3 regions of the Lentibacillus sp. JNUCC-1 genome follow, and region 1 is predicted to be linked to each of the others. Evidence: riboswitches for the same ligand, from Rfam matches in the RefSeq annotation. Region 1 holds a riboswitch; each other region holds the start of a gene.
What was found. A riboswitch is a leader RNA that binds a small molecule or an ion and turns the genes downstream of it on or off. The one in region 1 is predicted to bind thiamine pyrophosphate.
Positions count from the first base shown of each region.

Region 2: another riboswitch for thiamine pyrophosphate. It lies ahead of thiT (energy-coupled thiamine transporter ThiT); the one in region 1 lies ahead of JNUCC1_RS01940 (3-oxoacyl-ACP reductase).
Region 3: another riboswitch for thiamine pyrophosphate. It lies ahead of thiW (energy coupling factor transporter S component ThiW); the one in region 1 lies ahead of JNUCC1_RS01940 (3-oxoacyl-ACP reductase).

Region 1 is NZ_WHOH01000001.1:395,507-398,780, reverse strand. Features, by position in the region: gene JNUCC1_RS01955 (tetratricopeptide repeat protein) at 1-221, shown strand, start outside; partial or broken gene JNUCC1_RS19115 (gamma-glutamylcyclotransferase family protein) at 448-747, shown strand; gene JNUCC1_RS19110 (gamma-glutamylcyclotransferase family protein) at 736-1,095, shown strand; gene JNUCC1_RS19420 (hypothetical protein) at 1,053-1,235, shown strand; TPP riboswitch at 1,298-1,394, shown strand; partial or broken gene JNUCC1_RS01940 (3-oxoacyl-ACP reductase) at 1,473-2,236, shown strand; gene JNUCC1_RS01935 (DUF1028 domain-containing protein) at 2,346-3,203, shown strand; gene JNUCC1_RS01930 (GGDEF domain-containing protein) at 3,206-3,274, opposite strand, start outside.
Region 2 is NZ_WHOH01000001.1:98,428-101,701, reverse strand. Features, by position in the region: gene JNUCC1_RS00540 (M3 family oligoendopeptidase) at 1-1,002, shown strand, start outside; TPP riboswitch at 1,075-1,177, shown strand; gene thiT (energy-coupled thiamine transporter ThiT) at 1,286-1,858, shown strand; gene JNUCC1_RS00530 (hypothetical protein) at 1,977-3,274, shown strand, end outside.
Region 3 is NZ_WHOH01000001.1:536,770-540,043, reverse strand. Features, by position in the region: gene JNUCC1_RS02600 (PH domain-containing protein) at 1-356, opposite strand, end outside; gene JNUCC1_RS02595 (PH domain-containing protein) at 353-850, opposite strand; TPP riboswitch at 988-1,097, shown strand; partial or broken gene thiW (energy coupling factor transporter S component ThiW) at 1,326-1,831, shown strand; gene thiD (bifunctional hydroxymethylpyrimidine kinase/phosphomethylpyrimidine kinase) at 1,833-2,633, shown strand; gene JNUCC1_RS19125 (hydroxyethylthiazole kinase) at 2,637-3,104, shown strand; gene JNUCC1_RS19120 (hydroxyethylthiazole kinase) at 3,083-3,274, shown strand, end outside.

The DNA of each region.
Region 1 (3,274 bases):
TTTATGAAAAGGCGCTTCAGTTGGGTTTACCAGATGCCGAACAGGAAAAGACGTTATTGCAGCTTGGCAGTACATACCGTACATTGGGGATTATGATAAAGCAAAGAACGTACTTGAGAAAGGGATCAATCTGTATTCTGATAATCATGCTATCAAGATTTTCTATGCGATGTGTCTTTATAATTTGGAAGAATACCATCAATCAATATCAATATTATTAAATAGTGTGGTGAACACAACACGAAATAAAGATATATTAAACTATAAAAAAGCAATACTCTTCTATTCTACACAGATAGATAAAGTGTGGAGATAATGATGAAAAATGGGTAAGGTATAAACTACAAAATTGTGATATTAGCAGTAAAGGAGGCCTGTTTTAATGAACAGTAAGAAGTTTGTCTTTGTTTATGGCACGTTGAGACAACATGAACGCATCATTATTTCTTAAACCAAGCTTTTCTCGTTTCAAAAGAGGCCTGGACAGCTGGCAGGTTGTATGAGACACGGCATGACTTTCCTGTAATGGAACCGACTAATGAAGATACTGTATTTGGGGAACTGTACAGAGTTTCAGAGGCAACACTGAAAGAGCTGGATGCATTGGAGGGTTATCGAGCAGATGCTTTCGATAACCTGTATGACCGCGTTGAACAGACCGTATACACAGATGCAGGACACTACGAAGCAATTATGTACGTGCTCGCCTCACAAACGGATCAGCTCAAAAAGAATGTGATAAAGGGAGGCGACTGGAAAGTACACCATTTAATCAAACAGCCTTCATTTCTTTACTTTGCCTACGGGAGTTGTATGGATGACGCACGATTTAAAGCGCAGCAGGCAGATCAGTTTTTTACAGATGTTCTCGGGCAAGGAGTACTGAAGGGTTATACACTACGCTTCACACGCAAACAGCATGACGGGGGGCGTGCAGATATTGTTGAAGAGGGAGGTGTTGTTGAAGGGAAGGTGTATCGTGTAACACCTGAAGTTTTGCCTTATTTGTATAAGCGTGAGGGGTTCATGCGGGCATATATCGTCCGGCTGTTGTGTCTGTCGGCTTCCAAAATGAAGAGACTAAGGAGGCGTTGACCTTTATTGTCCGTTATAAAGAGGCTGAAACTGCGCCGCCATGGCATTATATGAAGGAAATTTTAAGAGGCGGGGAATCATGCTGCAGTGAAAAGTATTTGAGCGATTTGCGGGAAAGATATTCGTATATAAAAGGATGAACAGTGTCTAATGTTGCACAAATAAACCATTGTGCTAGAATGAAAGCATACCATATCATAAAACCGATCACTGGGGGAGCGCAAGCTGAGAAGAGGAGACTCTGACCCTTGGAACCTGATCCAGTTAACGCTGGCGTAGGGAAGTGGCGTCTAAATTGAGGCATGAATACATATGCGATCAAACACGTCCACCGTTCCTGGTGGTCTTTTTTTATGGGGAAAGGGGAGAAGGATATCATGAAATTAAATGAACAGATTGTTTTGGTCACAGGTGCGAGCAGAGGGCTAGGAGCGGCAATTGCCAAAGCGTTTGGACACGAGGGCGCAAAGGTGGTCGTGAATTATTTGGCTAGCGAAGATCTGGCTGAAGCTGTGGTACAGGAGATTGGAGCTGACCGTGCTATTGCATTAAAGGCAGATGTGCGCGATCAAGATGCGGTCAAGCTTATGTTTGCCAAAGCCAAAGACCATTTCGGCTCACCGGTGACAACGGTTGTGAATAATGCATTGATTGGCTTTAAATTTAATGGAGATTTGCGCAAACAAATCAATTCGATTGCTTGGGGGACTTCCAAACTCAATTTGAAGGTAGTATTAAAGCAGCACTGAATACGGTCCAAGCAGGTCGTGAAGATATGATTGATGCCGGGTTTGGGCGATTCATCAATATTGGGACTAACTTATTCCAGAATCCGGTTGTTCCCTATCACGACTACAACACAAGCAAGGCTGCACTTCTGAGTTTCACCCGAAATGTTGCGAAAGAACTGGGACCGCATGGTATAACGGTTAATATGGCCTCGGGTGGGCTTCTCGATAAAACGAACGCCAGTGCAGCAACACCTGATGTTGTGTTTGACTTGATTCGAGAGCAAACACCCCTTCAAAAAGTAACATCCCCGGAAGAGGTTGCAGATGCTATTTTGTTTTTCGCATCACCTTGGAGCCGTGGCGTTACCGGACAAAACTTGATTGTTGATGGCGGACTCGTCATGAATTAATATGAAGAAATGCTTTCACTTCTCTCATAATGGTTGTTATTCACTGGAAAAATTGTATAATTATGATAACACATTCCGTGATAGATTCAACGACAAGGGTGGGGTGGACATGACTTTTTCAATTGCAGGGTATGATCCCGAAACAGGTGAACTCGGTGTGGCTGTTCAATCAAAGTTTCTGGGGGTTGGTTCGGTAGTACCGTGGGCAAAATCTGGTGTTGGTGCAGTGGCCACACAATCCTATGCCAATCCCGCCTATGGACCCATGGGACTGGACCTTTTGGAACAGGATAAAAGTGCCCAGGAGACGATCGACATTTTAACATCTCAGGATGAGGGCCGTGCTTATCGTCAGGTTGGTATTGTCGATTCAAACGGGAACGCTGCGACCTTTACTGGTGAACATTGTTATAACTGGGCTGGTGGCAGAACAGGAAAGCATTATGCTGCTCAGGGGAATATTCTTGTTGACGAAAATACAGTCGATAAAATGGCCGAAACATTTGAAAGAACTTCAGGCTCTCTTGCGGATAGGTTGCTTGCCGCTCTAGCTGCGGGGCAGGAAGCAGGAGGCGATAAGCGGGGACAGCAGTCAGCAGCTCTTTATGTGGTGAAAAAGCACGGAGGTTATCTCGGGGTCAATGATCATTATATCGACCTTCGAGTTGATGATCACTCAGAGCCCATCAATGAACTGCAGCGCATCTATCTGCTTCATCAGCTTTATTTTGGTGTGACACAGCCAGATGATGTGCTGTTAGTGAAAGATGAAATAAAAAATGATGTTGCATTTCATTTGCGGCGTCTTGGTTATATTTCTTCTAACAAAATAGATGAAAGTCGTTTAATCGAAGCATTGACTGCCTTCATTCATAAAGAGAATTTCGAAAACAGGGAACTGAAAGAAGGACAGATTGATGCGAAAGTACTGGGTTTTTTAAAGTCCAAACAAGAAACACAACGCTGATTTCAGCGTTGTGTTTCTTTCGTATTATGAACGGTATCTATTGAAGAGACTTTGTTTCGTCCGGTTTGCTT
Region 2 (3,274 bases), 300 kb from region 1:
ATGAAGCAAGAAACGCTTGATGCCATGTGGCAGGCAATCACAGATCACAAACAGCCATTTGTGGATTTTCTTAAAAGAAAAGCAGCGTTATTGGGCCAAAAAGAGTTAAGTATGTATGATATTGGAGCCCCGATTTCCAAATCAGAAAAAACGTATTCTTATTCTGAAGGGGCAGACTTTATCGTTAACCACTTCCGGAATTTCAGTCCCAAAATGGCGGATTTTGCTCGAATGGCTTTTGAAAAACGGTGGATTGAGGCTGAAGATCGGGCAGGAAAGCGTCCTGGAGGCTTTTGCACGAGCTTTCCTGATAGTGAACAAACACGTATTTTCATGACGTACTCTGGTACAGCATCAAATATTGCAACGCTTGCACATGAACTTGGGCATGCCTACCATCAGCATGTCATGAATGATATACACGGTTTAAATCAGCGCTATGCTATGAATGTGGCTGAGACAGCTTCTACGTTTGCTGAAATGATTGTGGCTGATGCATCTGTCAACAGTGCTGAGACACCAGAAGAAAAGAAAACTTTGCTCGAAGATAAGATCCAGCGCAGTGTCGCGTTCTTTATGAACATACATGCAAGGTTTTTGTTTGAAACACGATTCTACGAAGAAAGAAAGCGAGGTATGGTCTCTGTTTACAGGTTAAATGAACTAATGATCGAAGCACAGAAAGAAGCGTATTGTGAGGCCATCACAGATTATGATCAAAACTTCTGGGCTTCCAAGCTGCATTTTCATATAACAGGTGTGCCATTCTATAATTTCCCTTATACATTCGGCTATTTATTCAGCTTGGGTCTGTATGCACATGCAAAAAATAAGGGAGGCAGTTTTGAAGAAGATTATATAGCACTTCTTAGAGATACGGGCCGCATGACTGTGGAAGAGTTAGCGATGAAACATCTTAATGTGGATTTAACAAAACCGGATTTCTGGGAGAATGCGATCAAGTTGTGTGTCGCAGATGTAGAGGAGTTTCTCGCTTTATAAACAGAACTTGCCAGTAAGTTGTTTGCCTAAAGAGGATATGTTATACTGAAATTAACAAAAAAAGCGAATAGTTAAGCCTTCAGGGGGAGCCGTATGGCTGAGAGTGGACACAATATGTTCAGACCCTTAGAACCTGTTAGTTAGTACTAGCGTAGGGATGGCGGCTTTTTTGATGGACTTTAAAGCAGTGTGGGCGGAAACTCATCAAGAAGCTTCCCCTTGGCACTGCTTTTTTTGTGCTCTGATATTTTAGAATAGAGCTATTATTAGGGGAGGAAATGTTTTGCAATCGACACGTATATTATTTTTGATTGAAATTTCTATGCTGACAGCATTGGCGTTGGCGCTTGATGTCATACCTTTTCTTAATTTCAAAGTATGGGCAATGGGAGGATCTGTTTCTCTGGCTATGGTACCTGTATTTATTGCTGCTTTCCGCTGGGGCATTAAAGGCGGATTGCTGTCGGGTTTTCTTTGGGGAGTGCTTCAGGTGGCGGTTGGTCAGGCATTTATCGTTCACTGGGCCCAAGCACTTATAGAATACGGTTTAGCATTTACGGTGATTGGTTTTGCCGGTCTCTTTGCCGGCAAGGTCAAGGAGGCAGTGAAATCCGGTAACCAGAAAGGATACTTGACTGCAATCACTTTAGGTGTTGCTCTTGGAAGCGCCCTTCGTTTTTTAGCGCATTATTTTGCTGGCGTTATCTTTTTCGGTTCGGCAATCGAATCACAATCTGCATGGTTGTATTCTTTCTTGTATAATGTCTCATACATGGTTCCAACTGCGATCTTATCAGTTTTGGTCGTGTATTTCTTATTCAGAACACAGCCTAAAACGCTGTTGAAGGCAGCATAACCAAAATCCGCTCACACACGGGCAGTCTGGCAGAATCCAGGCTGCTTTTTTATTGCACCGCTTTTTCTTTGTTTGCATAGGCTGTTAACATACTTGCACAGAAAGGGAGCGGTGAAAGGTGGAATTAACCTTATCCCATTGGTTGTATGGTTTGTTTACACTTGCCATAATTTTAACAATGATATGGCGTAAAGGCGTGGTCTTTCCAACGCTGCTTGGCACATTTATTATTGCTTGGGTATCCAAAGGAAATATGGTTGACGGGTTAACAGCGATTTTTAACGCCAACCTTGTAGCTGCAAAAGAATTGTTTAATATATTTTTGATCATTACGTTTATGCTAGCATTGCTGCATGCGATGCGGGATTTAGGGGCAGATAAACGAATGATTCAGCCTATTGAAAGATTTATGGTCAATGCGCATGTATCTTACTTCATTCTTGCAGGAGTTACCTATGTGATTTCATTATTTTTCTGGCCGACACCAGCTGTACCACTCATTTGTGCTTTGCTTGTTCCGGCCGCGGTCAGGGCGGGCTTGCCGATTATGACAGCGGCAGTAGTTGTTGCATTGTCTGGTCAGGGAATGGCTTTGTCGTCTGACTACATTATGCAAGTGGCTCCTGGGATTTCTGCCAGTTCAGCAGGCGTTGAAACCTCACAAGTAGCAGATCAGGCGCTCATGATGTCTCTTATTGTCGGGGGCGTTGCCATCAGTTTAGCATATATGTTGCACCGAAAACATATGCGGCAATCGGGAGATCCGCTCAATGATCAGGAAATCGAAAACTTGCAGGCGGCGGATTCTGAAACCCATACAACGCGAACGAAGCACAGGGACTTCTGGAGCAAAGCGTTTGCGTTTATTGTGCCACTCGCGCTCCTTATAGTAGTTGTTTATATGATGTCCACAAAACTAACTTCTGGACGCATGGGTGGATTAGAAGGGGGAGATGGGGCTGCGTTTGTTGGCGGCGTTGCTGTTGTCCTTCTTTTGATGGCTACAACTGTATTCGGTAAACAACATGCACTTGATTATATTACAACACACATCACTAATGGTTTTGTTTTTGCTTTTAAAGCAATGGGTCCCGTTATACCAATTGCAGGGTTTTTCTTTCTTGGAAGTTCAGACTTCTCAGGAGATATTTTGGGAATCGAAAATGATGCACCAGCGTTTTTGTTTGACCTTGTGCAATCCACACAAGATTTCTTGCCACAGAATGCATTTCTCGCTGCATTTAGCATTTTGATCATTGGAATGATTACAGGGCTTGACGGTTCAGGCTTTTCCGGGCTGCCTTTAACTGGCGCTCTCTCTGCTTCTCTTGAGAGCGGCGGCATGGATATAGAAACTCTTGCAGCTATTGGACAAATGGGGTCAGTTTGGACTGGCGGCGGTACCATTGTCGCATG
Region 3 (3,274 bases), 140 kb from region 1:
GTTTCCAGTCGGATAGACGTTACTTTGAACGGTCGGAAATAAGCTGGTGTCTCCCATGTAATATTTTGTATTTCAGCGAGCGGGATGGTGTTATGTTTCTTTTGAAATACCCCGCTGCGGATATGGATGGTATCTTCCCGAATCTCATAGGTGGTTTTCCACCAAGACAAGATGCTGTGAATCACGTTTACCGTAATGTACAGGAGAAACAAAATCCGGAAAACATTGATATAAGTAGGAACATCGAGTCCGAAGTTTACGATGAAAAATATAAAAATAAAAATGATATTATCTCTTAAGATTTTGATCATGGAGCTGACGATTTTCATGGGATGCATGCGCGTTGGTGTGATCATGCGTCATCCACTTCCTTAATTTTAGCGAATTCTGCGATTTGAGCACGGAGCGTGACAGCTTCATCCTTTGACAAGGCCGGGATGGCAAGGGATGTATTCATGGTGCCAATTTCAAGTGTTTGCAGATGATAACGTCTGAGCAGCGGTCCTTCTTTTGCTGTGACATACTGGACCTTTGTCATCGGCGCAACTGTATGATTGATTTTAAATATTCCGTGTCTGGTCTGGATGAATTCACTGGTAATGTCATAACGCCAGTAGCGTTGGGTCAGAACTGGTTCGATAAAAATATCCCATATGGCCATAATGAGATCCAGTGCCAGAAGTACAATCAAGATGATGTTGATCCAGTTTTTCCAATCAAATATATGACCTGCAGTGACGAGGGCTCCACCTATGAGCAGGACGATGATATGTGTCAGTGTGTTGCTGATTCGCCACACTTTGACTGCCTCAGGCGCAATTTTTTGCTGCGGATCTTGGAGCTCGAACATATGTATTCCCCTTTCAACGTGTTTAAACTTCTTTCTCTACTATAATAGGTTCATACGAATAACACAAAAGAATGTTTCACTATGACAACTCTCCATTGATCTGTTATGATGAAATTAACAATTACATCACATGAAACAAAAACTACTAGGGGTGCCATATGTAATGGCTGAGAGAAAGGTATTCACTTTTCGACTCTATGGACCTGATCTGGATCATGCCAGCGGAGGGAAGTAGTGTAGCTAATCCGTGCACAAAGCCAGGTCCCGTATTTTAGGACCTGGCTTTTTAAGTTTTTAAACAGGAATCCCGGTTCTATCCAAGGGAGACTGCATTCTATCAAACGAGCAAGCGGTTCTATCCAATGAAGATTGCATTCTATCAAACGAAAATCCGATTCTATCCAAGCACCTAGCCCATAATGTCAGCAAACAACATACAGGCCCCCTGATTGTGATGTGAGGAAAGGGGTATATGATGAAAATAGATACGCGTCTCATGACAAAGATGGCGGTGTTTGTCGCCATTGGAACGATTGGAGCTCAGTTATTCTGGTTTCCTGCTGGGGTAGCGAAGGCCTATCCGGTACAGCATGCGGTGAATGTTATGGCGGCGGTGATGCTGGGCCAGGACCGGCAGTTGGGATTGCATTTATGATTGGCCTGCTTCGTAATATGCTGGGACTTGGTTCATTGCTGGCTTTTCCGGGAGGTATGATTGGAGCATTTTTAGCTGGTATTCTGTATCGTCGTTTTGGCAAAAAAGGCTGGGCGGTGCTCGGTGAAATTGTCGGAACAGGTATGATTGGTGCGTTGTTTGCAGTGCCATTTTCAAAGCTGTTAATGGGAACGAGCGTCGGGGCATTGTTTTTCATGCCGTCATTTCTAGTCAGCAGTGTCTCAGGAGCGCTCATTGGCGTACTCATTGTTTCGCGAGTATCTGCGCTGGACCCTCAGCACAAATTGAATAAGGGAGGTTGTTAAGATGAATGATCTGACTTGTGTGCTTACGATAGCCGGCACGGATCCATCAGGCGGAGCCGGCATCCATGCAGATTTGAAGACGTTTCAGGAATTGAAAACATACGGCATGTCCGTGATCACGACACTGGTTTCCCAGAATACGACTGGTGTCCAGGCGACACACGATATTCCACTTGATTTTTTGAAACAGCAGTTTGATTCGATTTTGGATGATATTCCGGTACATGCGTTCAAAACAGGCATGCTCGAAAACAGAGAGATTATGCAGGTTTTCCAAGATAAAATGAGGCATGTTGATGCGCCCTATATTATGGATCCTGTCATGGTCACGACAAGTGGTCACCCGCTGATTCATGAGGATGCACAGGAATTTTTGCGGGAAGAATTGCTGCCGCTCGCGACTGTTGTGACACCGAATGTGCCTGAAGCAGAGGTGCTGACCGGTAAAAACATCACAACTACTGATGACATGAGAAAAGCAGCCTATGAGCTTGTCCATGATTATGGTGCCGGTGCCGCGCTTGTTAAAGGCGGCCATCTTAAAGGAGAGGCACTTGATGTGTTGTATGATGGTCTGGATTTTAATGTATTCAGTAACCCTAGAATCAATACGGATAATACCCATGGGACAGGCTGTACACTTTCCGCGGCAATTACGGCCTACATGGGTCAGGGAATTCCGCTGATTGAGGCGGTGGAAAAGGCCAAACATTATATAACGGCGGCACTCACACATTCTCTGGACATCGGAAAAGGGAGCGGTCCTACCAACCACTGGGCACCGAGAATGAAGGAGGATTAAACAATGGAACACGTCATCAAGTATGTTAGAAATCATAATCCGCTTATTCACCACTTGACCAATCAGGTCGTGATGAACATGTCAGCCAATGGTCTGATTGCTTTCGGGGCATCACCTGTTATGGCTAAATCCAAAAAAGAGGCTCGTGACATGGCTTCAGCAGCAGACGGGGTCCTCATTAATATAGGCACCTTAACAGAAGATGAACTGGATTCGATGATCCTAGCGGGACAGACCGCTAACGATAAAGGTATTCCAGTACTGCTTGACCCGGTCGGTGTTGCTGCCACCCCTTTCAGACAAGAGGCGATCAAGCGGATTTTAACTGAAGTCAAACCAACCGTTATTAAAGGAAATGCCGGCGAAATGGCCTATTTGGCAAATATCCCCTGGGCAGTTAAAGGTGTCGATTCTGTCGGGGCGGTGATGCTCGTCAGGTTGCTGAGAAAGTGGCGGGAATTTATGACGTAACGGCTGTTGTAACCGGTGAAACAGATGTGGTGCACACAGGTGACGCAAATGTGACAAATACGAGCGGCCATCCCTATCTGAGCAGCATTACAGGTGCCGGTTGCCTGCTTGGTTCCATTATGACAGCCTGTCTGACAGCGGAGGCTCCTGTCTTGCAACAGGTCCAGGGG